Regions from separate parts of the Kluyvera sp. 142486 genome, predicted to be linked through region 3. Evidence: predicted binding sites of a transcription regulator. Region 3 holds the regulator's gene; each other region holds the start of a gene.

Region 1 (3,149 bases), on a different contig from region 3:
CGTGGTGATACCTCACTGACCTATTTCGAATACGGCACGCTGTCGGCGCTGTGGCTGTTTAAGCAAGCAAAGCTCGACGTTGTGATTCTGGAAGTGGGCTTAGGCGGTCGCCTTGATGCCACGAACATCGTTGATGCTAACGTCGCCGTGGTAACCAGTATTGCGCTGGACCATACCGACTGGCTGGGGCCGGACCGTGAAAGCATTGGCCGTGAGAAAGCGGGCGTGTTCCGTGCTAATCGCCCTGCGGTGGTTGGTGAGCCGGATATGCCGCACACCATTGCCGACGTAGCACATGAAAAAGGCGCACTGCTGCTGCAGCGTAACGTTGACTGGCGCTACACCGTTGAAGACGAAAGCTGGACCTTTAGCGACGCTCAGGGCGAGCTGCGTAATCTGCCGTTGCCAAACGTGCCGCAGCCTAACGCCGCCACGGCGCTTGCCGCGCTGCGCGCCAGTGGGCTTGAAGTGAGTGAAGCGGTGATCCGTGAAGGCATCGCCAGCGCGATTCTGCCGGGCCGTTTCCAGACTATCCAACTTGAGCCATGCGTTATCCTTGATGTCGCGCATAACCCGCACGCCGCAGCCTATCTTGCCGGGCGTCTCAAATCGTTGCCGAAAACTGGGCGAGTGCTGGCGGTTATTGGTATGCTGCATGATAAGGACATCGCCGGTACGCTGGCGTGTCTGGAGGACGTTGTGGATAGCTGGTACTGTGCGCCGCTCGAAGGACCTCGCGGCGCCACGGCGGAACAGCTGCGCGAGCATCTGCGCGCAGGGGCCGTCTTTACCAGCGTCGAGCAGGCGTGGCATGCCGCCATGGCTGGCGCAGCGCCCGAAGATACGGTGCTGGTGTGTGGATCGTTCCACACGGTAGCGCATGTGATGGAAGCGTTGGACGCGGGGAGTGCCGGTGGCAAGTAAGTTTCAAAACCGTCTCGTCGGGACGATAGTATTAGTTGCGCTGGGGGTCATTGTGCTGCCAGGGCTGCTTGACGGGCAAAAAAAGCATTATCAGGATGAGTTCGCGGCGATTCCGCTGGTGCCAAAACCGGGCGACCGTGATGAACCTGACATGCTACCGACGGCAACGCAGGCATTGCCTGCTCAGCCGCCTGAAGGGGCGGCGGAAGAGGTGAGGGCAGGCGATGCTGCAGCGCCGTCGCTGGACTCCAGCCGTCTGGCCGTTAATGGCAACGGCGATCTCGAACAGATCCCGCCGGCCGCCGAACTGCCGAAGCCAAAACCAGTAGAAAAACCGAAACCAAAACCGCAGCCTGTTGCTGAACAGGTCGCGGCAACGACGCCACCGCCGAAAGCCGCGCCGGAAGAGAAACCGGCACCGGTAGGTAAAGCGTACGTGGTGCAACTTGGTGCATTGAAGAATGCGGATAAGGTGAACGAAATTGTGGCGAGTCTGCGTGGTGCGGGATATCACGCCTACACGTCGCCTTCGACGCCTGTTCAGGGTAAAATCACCCGTATTCTGGTCGGCCCGGATGCCTCGAAAGATAAGCTGAAAGGTTCACTTGCTGAACTGAATCGGTTGTCGGGGCTCAGCGGTGTGGTGATGGGATATACGCCGAACTAAGGCGTAGGTTTTCCCCTCACCCCGGCCCCCTCTCCCAGGGGAGAGGGGGAGGGTGAGGGGTGTTGAACAACGCCTAAAACGACCAAAAAACGATGGCGTTGAATATTTTTTCAGCGCCATTTTTTATTTACGCCGGGGAAGGAAATCCCTACGCAAACGTTTTCTTTTTCTGTTAGAATGCGCCCGAACTGGATGACAGGGCGTAAAATCGTGGGACATATATGGTCTGGATTGATTACGCCATTATCGCGGTGCTGGGCTTATCTTGCTTGGTGAGCCTCATCCGCGGCTTTGTTCGTGAAGCATTATCGTTGGTGACATGGGGCTGTGCCTTCTACGTTGCCAGCCATTACTACACTGACCTGTCAGTCTGGTTTACGGGCTTTGAGGACGAACGGGTTCGAAATGGGATTGCTATTGCGGCGCTGTTCATCGCGACGCTCATCGTCGGCGCTATCGTCAACTTTGTGATAGGCCAACTGGTGGAAAAGACCGGTCTGTCGGGTACAGACAGGGTATTGGGGATCTGCTTCGGCGCATTACGTGGGGTGCTGATTATCGCCGCTATCTTGTTCTTCCTTGACACCTTTACCGGGATGGCCAAAAGCGATGACTGGCAGCATTCGCAGTTTATTCCCTATTTCTCACCGGTTATCAGATGGTTTTTTGAATACCTTCAAAGCTCGTCAAGTTTCTTGCCCAAAGTATAAGCTTTGGGTCGTTGCTTAACGAGGAAAAGACGTATGTGCGGTATTGTCGGTATCGCCGGTGTCATGCCGGTAAACCAGTCGATTTATGATGCGCTAACGGTGCTGCAGCACCGTGGACAGGATGCCGCTGGCATCATCACCATTGATGCCAACAACTGCTTCCGCTTGCGTAAAGCGAACGGTCTGGTGAGCGATGTCTTTGAAGCCCGCCACATGCAGCGTATGCAGGGCAACATGGGTATTGGCCACGTGCGTTACCCAACGGCGGGCAGCTCCAGCGCCTCTGAGGCCCAGCCTTTTTACGTCAACTCCCCGTACGGCATTACGCTGGCGCATAACGGTAACCTGACCAATGCGCACGAGTTACGTCAAAAGCTGTTTGAAGAAAAACGCCGCCACATCAACACCACCTCCGATTCTGAAATCCTGCTCAATATCTTCGCGAGCGAGCTGGATAACTTCCGTCATTACCCGCTGGAAGCCGACAACATCTTCGCGGCTATTGCCGCCACCAACCGCCAGATTCGCGGTGCGTATGCCTGCGTCGCGATGATTATCGGCCACGGCATGGTGGCTTTCCGTGACCCGAACGGTATTCGTCCGCTGGTGCTGGGCAAGCGTGATATTGGCGACGGTCGCACCGAATATATGGTGGCCTCCGAAAGCGTGGCGCTGGACACCCTCGGCTTTGAATTCCTGCGCGACGTTGCGCCGGGCGAGGCGGTCTACATCACCGAAAACGGCCAGCTGTTCACCCGTCAGTGCGCTGACAACCCGGTGAGCAACCCGTGCCTGTTCGAGTACGTCTACTTCGCGCGTCCGGACTCCTTTATCGACAAGATTTCCGT
Region 2 (3,149 bases), on a different contig from region 3:
AACTTCAATACGCATAATTGCCCCCTGTGTAATATACTGTATATTTATACAGTTACCTTGGACTTTTTACAACAGGGGGCACGAAATTATTTTTTCACCGTCCAGCGCAGCGTTTCGCCGGCCAGGAACGGCACCAGCGTATCGTCGCTGAGCGCGATGGTTTCGGCAACCTGGCTCTCTTCACGCACCAGCTCGACAACATCGTCGTTCACCGGCAGGCCATAGAAGCGCGGGCCGTTCAGCGAGCAGAAAGCTTCGAAGTGCTCCAGCGCGTTCATCTCTTCAAATACGGTAGCGTAGCTTCCCAGCGCTGTTGGAGCGTTGAAGCAGCCTGCGCAGCCGCAGCTAGCCTCTTTACGGTGACGGGCGTGCGGTGCGGAGTCGGTACCGAGGAAGGCGCGGGTAAAGCCGCTGGCAACCAGTTCACGCAGCGCCTGCTGATGGATATTACGCTTAAGGATTGGCAGGCAGTAGAGGTGCGGGCGCACGCCGCCAACCAGCATGTGGTTGCGGTTGAACATCAGGTGCTGAGGCGTAATGGTGGCGGCAATCAGTTCATTGCCGTCACGCACGTACTCTGCTGCATCTTTGGTGGTGATGTGCTCGAAGACCACCTTCAGGCCCGGCAGACGTTTACGCAAAGGCTCCATCACGGTGTCGATAAAGCGCGCTTCGCGGTCAAAGATATCAATCTCGGCATGGGTCACTTCGCCGTGCACCAGCAGCGGCATCCCCAGTTTTTCCATGCGCTCAAGCACCGGCATAATCGCATCGGTGCTGGTCACGCCGTGACTGGAGTTGGTGGTGGCATTCGCTGGGTACAGTTTTGCTGCGGTGAATACGCCTTCGTTAAAACCGCGCTCCAGCTCGTTCGGGTCGAGGGTGTCGGTCAGGTAGCAGGTCATCAGCGGCGTGAAGTTGTGCCCGGCTGGCACAGCGTCAAGGATGCGCTGGCGGTAGGCGATAGCCGCATCCACGGTGGTAATTGGCGGAACCAGGTTCGGCATGATAATTGCGCGGCCATACAGCTCACTGGTATACGGGACAACCGTTTTCAGCATCTCGCCATCACGAAGATGGATATGCCAGTCGTCTGGGCGGCGAATTTTCAGAACTTGCGGTAATGCGGTCATTTGAGGCTCCGGCTGGTGGGATATCAGTCATTTTTTGCCGGGCACTAAGGATAAGCGTAAACGTTTTCCTTTGCATCCTTTTCCGTAAAAATTGTTTGCAAAGAGGGCTGGCGTGCGGCCTCTCCCCAGCGGGGAGAGGTACTTAATGATGTGTGATGGGAAATTAGTCCGTGAACGGGATAATAATTTCGCCAGGTTTAACCTCAATGCCCTTGGCGAATTTCTTCGCCAATGCTTCACCCTGGCTAGCATCTTCTTTCAGCACGTAGGCCGGCTGTTTGTTGAAGTAGGTGCGCAACGACTGGTTGAGGTAAGGGATCAGCGTCTGTACCACCGTCTGCATTTTCTCCGGCGTTACTTTCGCATCCTGGATCTCCATTTCCTGAAGATAGATGGCGCCTTGTTCTTTATTGAACACCGGCAGTGCTTTCAGCGTCAGGGCAATATTCGCTTTCTGGCTGCCGAAGAGGGAGTTCATATCCAACTTGGCATCGCCGCTCAGCGTGACTTTATTCGGCTCTTCGCGACCAATCGCGCTGGAGAGGTTGCTCAGGACGATATGGGCATCGGCGACGCCGGGCACTCCAATATCTTTCGAGAAATTATTCCGCTTCTGTAACGCCTGGTTAATCTCCTGCTCGCTAACGGAATATTGCGTGAGTTGATTACAGCCAACCACCAGGCCGCTGACGATCAGTGCGGCAATAACAAACAATTTTTTCATGAGGTTCCTCAAGGTAAAGCGTTCGGTGCATCCTGACATAAAGCAGCATACCCTGTTAGTAGAACTCTGACAGCGGAAAATGCTGAAAGTGCCGTGGCGTAGGCGCTGGAGGCCACACCGTGGGCGGATTTTACGACGGAACCTTTACCTGTAGCTTCATTGAGCGGCCTTTATGCGGTGTAATCTCAGGCCCGTTTTTGTTTGGCGTCAGTGGCCTCAGCATTCCCCTGTGTGGTTTTCTCATTGAGAAAATCGGCATCATTTTCAGCATGATTGTCATCGTTCATCGCTTTTTTAAACCCTTTCAGCGCCGCACCAAAATCGGAGCCCAAAGAGGCAAGTTTTTTGGTACCGAATAACAGCACAACAAGAACGACAATTACTAACAGTTTGGTGACGCTAATTTCGCCCATCATGGCACCTTAATAGAAAAAACAGAGAGAATAACCGTCGGCGTAATGAACCGGTCGCCTGAGTATTTGGGATGCGAATTTTCGCAAACCCAAGATTAATTTATTTGTCTCTTAATGGCATTGATTTCGCACCGTTCGTCTTTATGCATGAGGGCGCGTAATGTCACGACTCGTGATAAAGAGAGGATCGCGGTAACATCTTCATTTTGCCGGACTATCTCACTTTTTCATGTATTGCCAGCGATAGGGCTTTTTTATCACAATGCATCATGACAGATTGTTGTTTTCATTGACCGCCGTGGGCAGGTAGAGTGAGACGACCAGGGTATACGTTGGGTACAGGAGTAGTGAGATGTTTGGCTATCGCAGTAATGTGCCGAAAGTTCGGTTGACCACCGACCGGCTGGTGGTGCGTCTGATTCACGACCGGGACGCCTGGCGTCTGGCGGATTATTACGCCGAGAATCGGCAGTTTTTAAAACCCTGGGAACCCATCCGAGATGACAGCCACTGCTATCCGTCCGGCTGGCAGGCGCGGCTATCGATGATTAATGAGTTTCATAAGCAGGGAACCGCGTTTTATTTCGCGCTGCTCGACCCGGAAGAGAAAGAGATCATCGGCGTGGCGAACTTTTCCAACGTGGTGCGCGGCTCGTTTCATGCCTGCTATCTCGGCTACTCCATCGGCCAGAAATGGCAGGGGCAGGGGATGATGTATGAAGCGCTGACCAGCGCGATTCGCTATATGCAGCGCACTCAACATATTCACCGCATTATGGCCAACTACATGCCGCATAATAAGCGCAGCGGTGACCTGTTGGCGCGACTGGGCTTTGAAAAAGAAGGCTACGCGAAAGACTATTTACTGATTGACGGCGA
Region 3 (3,149 bases):
TCACGTCCGGCTTTTCACCTGCCCCGCCCTTCGGCAGAGAGAACCACAGCCCCAGAATGGCAATAATGCCAAGCCCTGCCGTTGCCAGGAAAGACATCCGCCAGCCAATGGTTTCGCCAAGCCAGGTTGCCGCCGGCACGCCACCAATATTGGCAATGGTCAGCCCCATAAACATGGTTGCCACGGCGCTGGCCTGCTTATGCTTCGGCACCACGCTTGCAGCAACAACGGAGCCAAGGCCGAAGAATGCGCCGTGGTTAAGGCTGGTGATAATACGTGACAGCATCAGGGTGGTGTAGTCCGGCGCCATCGCCGAAAGCACGTTGCCGAGGGTAAAAATGGCCATCAGGAAGATCAGGGCGTTTCGACGGGCACGATGTGAAAGCAGCAGCGTCATCAGCGGCGCACCAACCATCACCCCTACGGCATAGGCGCTGATCAGCATCCCGGCTGCGGGAATGGAGACGTCCACACCTTTTGCAATCACCGGCAGGAGACCCATTGGGGAGAATTCGGTCGTCCCGATGCCAAAGGCCCCAATGGCTAACGCCAGTAAGGGAAAGTTAATTTTCATGCAAATGCTCCGGTTAGCCGCACGACAGACGCGGCATGTCGATAATGGGCAAAAGCATGACATCAATCACATAAAAACAGAAGTGTACAAAACAGCAAAAGATTATTGCTAAATGGGTAACAATCAGACAGGAGGGAGCGAGTGCCCCCTCGCAGAGGAATTAATGCAGTACAGCAGTCAAACCTGCGGCAACGATCAGCGCAAGGGTAATGACGGTGGTGGTGAGTGACATCTTAAGTTCGGTACTCATCAACTTTTCTCCTTTTTATCGCTACAGCAAAACTGAGCTAGCTCATTTTTACACAGTATTGCGCAAAAATCTTCACAGATTTAGCAGGATGTTTGTTTTTACTCTTCCACTTTGCGTCAGGATAAGTCAAAATTCGACGCTTATTTATAAGCGTACCGGCCATTGACCCCCTCCTGTCGTCCTGTATCGTTTTCCCGGCGAATCGCAATCCACAAAATTGCGTCAGGGTGTGTGAAGGCAAACGTTTTCCTTTCGATTTTATCAGGGGCAGGCCAGGGTCTGGAGTGAGATGGAATGGCAACTATTAAAGATGTAGCGAAGCGCGCAAACGTTTCCACTACAACCGTATCACATGTAATTAACAAAACGCGTTTTGTCGCCGAGGAGACGCGTGAAGCCGTCTGGGCGGCGATCAAAGAGTTGCACTACTCTCCGAGCGCCGTTGCCCGCAGCCTGAAGGTGAACCACACCAAATCGATTGGTTTGCTGGCAACCAGCAGCGAAGCGGCCTACTTTGCCGAAATTATCGAAGCCGTTGAGAAAAACTGCTTTGAGAAAGGTTATACCCTGATTCTGGGCAACGCCTGGAACAACCTGGAAAAACAGCGCGCCTACCTGTCGATGATGGCGCAAAAGCGCGTGGATGGCCTGCTGGTCATGTGCTCCGAATATCCGGAATCCCTGTTGACGATGCTCGAAGAGTACCGACACATCCCGATGGTGGTGATGGACTGGGGCGAAGCCAAAGCGGACTTCACCGACTCGGTTATCGATAACGCCTTTGAAGGCGGCTATATCGCCGGTCGTTACCTGATTGAGCGCGGTCATCGCGATATCGGCGTCATCCCTGGCCCACTAGAGCGCAACACCGGCGCAGGTCGTCTGGCGGGCTTTATGAAAGCGATGGAAGAAGCGCAGATCAACGTACCAAAGAACTGGATTGTGCAGGGCGACTTCGAGCCAGAATCGGGTTATCGCGCAATGCAGCAGATCCTGTCCCAGCAGCCGCGCCCTACCGCTATCTTCTGCGGTGGTGACATTATGGCGATGGGCGCACTGTGCGCCGCGGATGAGATGGGTCTGCGCGTGCCGCAGGACATTTCGCTGATCGGCTATGATAACGTGCGCAACTCACGTTTCTTCACCCCGGCGCTGACGACCATCCACCAGCCGAAAGATTCGCTTGGTGAGACGGCGTTTAACATGCTGATGGACCGTATCGTCAGCAAGCGAGAAACCTCGCAGTCGATTGAGGTGCATCCGCGCCTTATCGAACGTCGCTCCGTGGCCGACGGCCCGTTCCGCGACTATCGCCGCTAAGCGTTACCCACGGACACCCTACTCGGGTGTCCGCAGCCATTCCTCATTTAACGTCTCGCTATCCCCCAGATATTCCAGCAGCCAGCTTAACGCCGGCGACGCTTCGCTTTGCTGCCACGTCAGGCAACAGGCGGCATCCGGGAAGGGGTTCTCAAGCTGTAGCGCCACCCATGCCCCGCTATCCAGCCATGGCTGCGCCAGATGCCCCGGCACCATCGCCGCACAAAGCCCCGCCGAGATACAGGTTTCCGATGAGGCCCAGTCCGGCACCACCACTCGCTTCTGGTTATCGAGCAGCCAGGTCGTTCGCTTCGGTAACGATCGCGAGGTATCTTCACGCACCAGCGACGGCCAGTTGCGCAACACATCATCGCTGAGCGGGCCTTCCATCTGTGCCAGCGGATGGGTACTCGCCACCACGCAGTGCCAGTTGAGCATCCCCATATCGCGGAACGCGAAGCGACCACCGACCGGGATCGCCTGGGTGGCGCCAATCGCCAACTCTACGCGACCATCGGCCAGCGCATCCCAAACGCCGTTGAACACTTCCTGGTAAACAATCAACTCCACGTCGCTAAAGTGACGGTAGAAATCGACAATCAACTGCCGGGTTCGCTGCGGCTTCACGATATTATCGACGGCAATCGCCAACTGCCCTCGCCAGCCGTTGGCGATTTGCTGGCACTGCTGACGGGTGATCTGCATTTTTTTGATAACAGACCTGCCCTCTTTCAAAAACCAGGCTCCAGCCGGGGTAAGTTCAACGTCCCGATGACGACGTCCGAACAGCGGTACTGCCAACCATTCTTCAAGTTGACGCACCGTATAGCTGACCGCAGAAGGCACGCGATGAAGCTCCTGCGCCGCAGCGCTAAAGCTGCCGTTGCGCGCCACCGCATCAACCACCTCCAGAGAATATTCAGACCACATTTTATGCCTTCAAATATTTTGAATCCATGACTCAAATATTAGCGTTTCACAAGCCGTTATGCACTCTCTACACTC
Region 4 (3,149 bases), on a different contig from region 3:
AGGAATGAAAAAATCCCCATGTGATTTTCACTGTGCTGGAGCTCATTCGGCGAGACGGCCGGATAGGCTTGCGCAATCGCCATCTCTTCCGTCGCTTTTTTCTCTTTCTCTTGTAAATACCCCACCAGGCTTATCTGATATTTACGGATATTTTCGACGTAAGCGTAGGCTTCATGCCCACGGGCATAGCCGTAGGTGAGTTTGCTGTACCACGGTTTCTGGCTCAGTAGCGGCAGGCGCTGCTTCACGTCAGCCCAGCTGTCGGGGTTACCCTTCTGTTTGGCGGTGAGGGCGCGGGCATCCAGCATATGGGCGTAGCCCATGTTATAGGCCGCCAGCGCAAACCAGATCCGCTCTTCCTGCGGCACGCTATCGGGCACTTTGCTCATCATATCCTGCAGGTAGCGCATCCCTCCGCTAATGCTCTGCTCGGCATCGGTACGGTCGCTCAACCCCAGACTCTGGGCGGTATTTTTGGTCAGCATCATCAGGCCACGCACCCCGGTAGGGGATGTAGCGAGCGGGTCCCAGTGGGACTCCTGATAAGAAATAGCGGCCAGCAGCTTCCAGTCGATTTCGCTGGCGTATTTCTCGAACAGCGGCTGCAGATCCGGCAGCGTATTATCTACCGCGCGCAGGAAGGTGCGGGTATCGACATAATCGAAGTCGTCGCCGTGGCCGAGGTACTTCTCTTCCAGGCGGGCAAGGGTGCCGTCTTCATTAATGTTGTCGAAGAAGTCGAGCATGGCAGCGGAAAGCGTATTGTCATCGTCCTGCAGGCTAAACCAGGTCACCGGCTGCTCATCGGTCACGTCGAGGGCAACCGCCAGCTCAGGATGAACGCGCTGGAACAGACCAATTGCCACCGAATCGGCGATGGTGTAATCAAGCTTGCCGTCGATCACCGCCTGCATCAGATCGGCGGAGCTGCGTTTGTCATCGACGGTCCAACTGAGGTCCGGGTATTTGTTTGCCTGTAGGTTTTGTAGATCGCTGATGACCACCTGGCCTGGGGCAATGGTGAGCTGGTCTGCGGAGACGCTGCTGAGGCTGCGTGGACGCGTATTACCAACGCGATACACCAGCTGTTGCGATACCGAATAGTAGGTCGGCCCCGCCTGGTAGTTTTTCACGCGCTCGCTGTTATAGACCAGACCGGCGGCCAGCATGTCGGCGCTGCCGTTATCGAGATCGTCAAATAGCTGGCTGATGTTCTGTCGCACCGTAATTTTTAGCTTTACGCCCAGATAGTCGGCGAACTGCTGGGCGAGCTCATAATCGAGCCCGTAGTCCTTATTATTGACGACGGTGTAGGTCAGCGGAGATTGCACGGTACTGATGCGCAGCTCCCCCCGCTCTTTGATAGCGGCGATGCGATTCTCTGGTTTGCCAAACCAGGGAAGAGAGGGCCAGAGCGCCGCTGCGAGCAGCAACGTCACAAAGCCAATAAGCAGGTAATTAATCTTTAACTTTTTCAAATAGTTAATTCACTGCGTTGCCAGAGGTTGTTCCAGATAATCTAAAGCGTTATGACAGAATGAGCGGCATTTTGCTTAACATTGCGCCAGTTGGCAACTTATTCGAGAGATACGTCACATCTATTGATAAAGAAAAGAGATGTTTTTATTTCGACGCAAACGGTTTCGTCTGGGCGCAGGATTCTCTATAATAGCGCCCGTTCTCCCCCATTGCGCACACTGAAAGCTGAGAAGACGAGAGACTTATGATGGAAATTCTGCGTGGTTCGCCTGCACTGTCTGCATTTCGTATTAACAAACTGCTGACGCGGTTTCAGGCAGCCAACCTCCCGGTAAGCAACATTTACGCCGAGTATGTCCATTTTGCTGACCTGGACGCGCCGCTTAATAAAGAAGAGCGAGCCCGACTTGAGCGACTGTTGCAGTATGGCCCAAGCCTCAACAGCCATAACCCTACCGGTAAACTGCTGCTCGTCACCCCCCGCCCTGGCACCATCTCCCCTTGGTCTTCAAAAGCAACCGACATCGCCCATAATTGCGGTCTCTCGCAGGTTCTGCGCCTTGAGCGCGGCGTGGCGTACTACGTTGATGCTGCCAGTCTGACCGCCGAGCAGGTCAGCGCCGTGGCAGCTGAACTACACGACCGCATGATGGAGAGCGTATTTGATTCGCTGCAGGACGCCGAAAAACTGTTTGCCCATCATCAGCCGGCACCGGTTGCCAGCGTGGATCTGTTGGGGCAGGGTCGTCAGGCGCTGATTGATGCCAACATTCGTCTGGGCCTGGCGCTGGCGGACGACGAAATTGACTACCTGCAGGATGCGTTTACCAAACTGGGTCGCAACCCGAACGACATCGAACTCTATATGTTTGCTCAGGCGAACTCCGAGCACTGTCGTCACAAGATTTTTAACGCCGATTGGATTATCGACGGTAAACAGCAGCCGAAGTCGCTGTTTAAGATGATCAAAAACACCTTCGAAACCACGCCGGATCATGTGCTGTCTGCCTATAAAGACAACGCTGCAGTGATGGAAGGCTCTGAAGTGGGCCGCTACTTTGCTGACCACAAAACCGGCCGCTACGATTTCCATCAGGAGCCTGCGCATATCCTGATGAAGGTAGAAACCCATAACCACCCGACGGCTATCTCTCCATGGCCGGGTGCGGCAACCGGCTCCGGCGGTGAAATTCGCGACGAAGGCGCAACCGGTCGCGGTGCGAAGCCAAAAGCGGGTCTGGTGGGCTTCTCCGTGTCCAACCTGCGTATTCCTGGCTTTGAGCAGCCGTGGGAAGAAGATTTTGGCAAGCCGGATCGTATCGTCACCGCGCTGGACATCATGACCGACGGCCCGTTGGGCGGCGCGGCGTTCAACAACGAATTTGGCCGCCCGGCGCTGACCGGCTACTTCCGTACCTACGAAGAAAAAGTGAATAGCCACAACGGCGAAGAGCTGCGCGGCTATCACAAACCGATCATGCTGGCAGGCGGGATCGGCAACATCCGCGCCGATCACGTTCAGAAAGGTGAGATCGTGGTGGGGGCGAAGCTGATCGTCCTTGGCGGCCCGGCGATGAACATCGGCCTCGGCGGCGGCGCAGCCTCTTCGATGGCTTCCGGCCAGTCCGATGCTGACCTCGACTTCGCATCCGTACAGCGCGACAACCCGG

What was found. Region 3 encodes PurR, which represses purine synthesis genes. Its sites were predicted from a motif close to CANGCAAACGTTTGCNTG; they were not measured.
Region 1: cvpA (colicin V production protein) is a predicted target of PurR. The motif match lies at 1,741-1,758, and genes of this name have one in related genera.
Region 2: pyrC (dihydroorotase) is a predicted target of PurR. The motif match lies at 1,187-1,204, and genes of this name have one in related genera.
Region 4: purL (phosphoribosylformylglycinamidine synthase) is a predicted target of PurR. The motif match lies at 1,631-1,648, and genes of this name have one in related genera.

What each region holds. Positions count from the first base shown of each region.
Region 1 covers NZ_JBKHUI010000007.1:165,756-168,904, forward strand. The annotation lists gene folC (bifunctional tetrahydrofolate synthase/dihydrofolate synthase) at 1-924, shown strand, start outside; gene dedD (cell division protein DedD) at 914-1,591, shown strand; gene cvpA (colicin V production protein) at 1,813-2,301, shown strand; gene purF (amidophosphoribosyltransferase) at 2,335-3,149, shown strand, end outside.
Region 2 covers NZ_JBKHUI010000012.1:81,108-84,256, reverse strand. The annotation lists gene dinI (DNA damage-inducible protein I) at 1-15, opposite strand, end outside; gene pyrC (dihydroorotase) at 87-1,133, opposite strand; gene ACLGE8_RS14455 (lipoprotein) at 1,297-1,857, opposite strand; gene tatA (Sec-independent protein translocase subunit TatA) at 2,043-2,270, opposite strand; gene rimJ (ribosomal protein S5-alanine N-acetyltransferase) at 2,623-3,149, shown strand, end outside.
Region 3 covers NZ_JBKHUI010000001.1:305,551-308,699, forward strand. The annotation lists gene ACLGE8_RS01515 (MFS transporter) at 1-574, opposite strand, end outside; gene ACLGE8_RS01520 (YnhF family membrane protein) at 735-824, opposite strand; gene purR (HTH-type transcriptional repressor PurR) at 1,119-2,144, shown strand; gene punR (DNA-binding transcriptional activator PunR) at 2,163-3,074, opposite strand.
Region 4 covers NZ_JBKHUI010000020.1:63,519-66,667, reverse strand. The annotation lists gene mltF (membrane-bound lytic murein transglycosylase MltF) at 1-1,478, opposite strand, end outside; gene purL (phosphoribosylformylglycinamidine synthase) at 1,724-3,149, shown strand, end outside.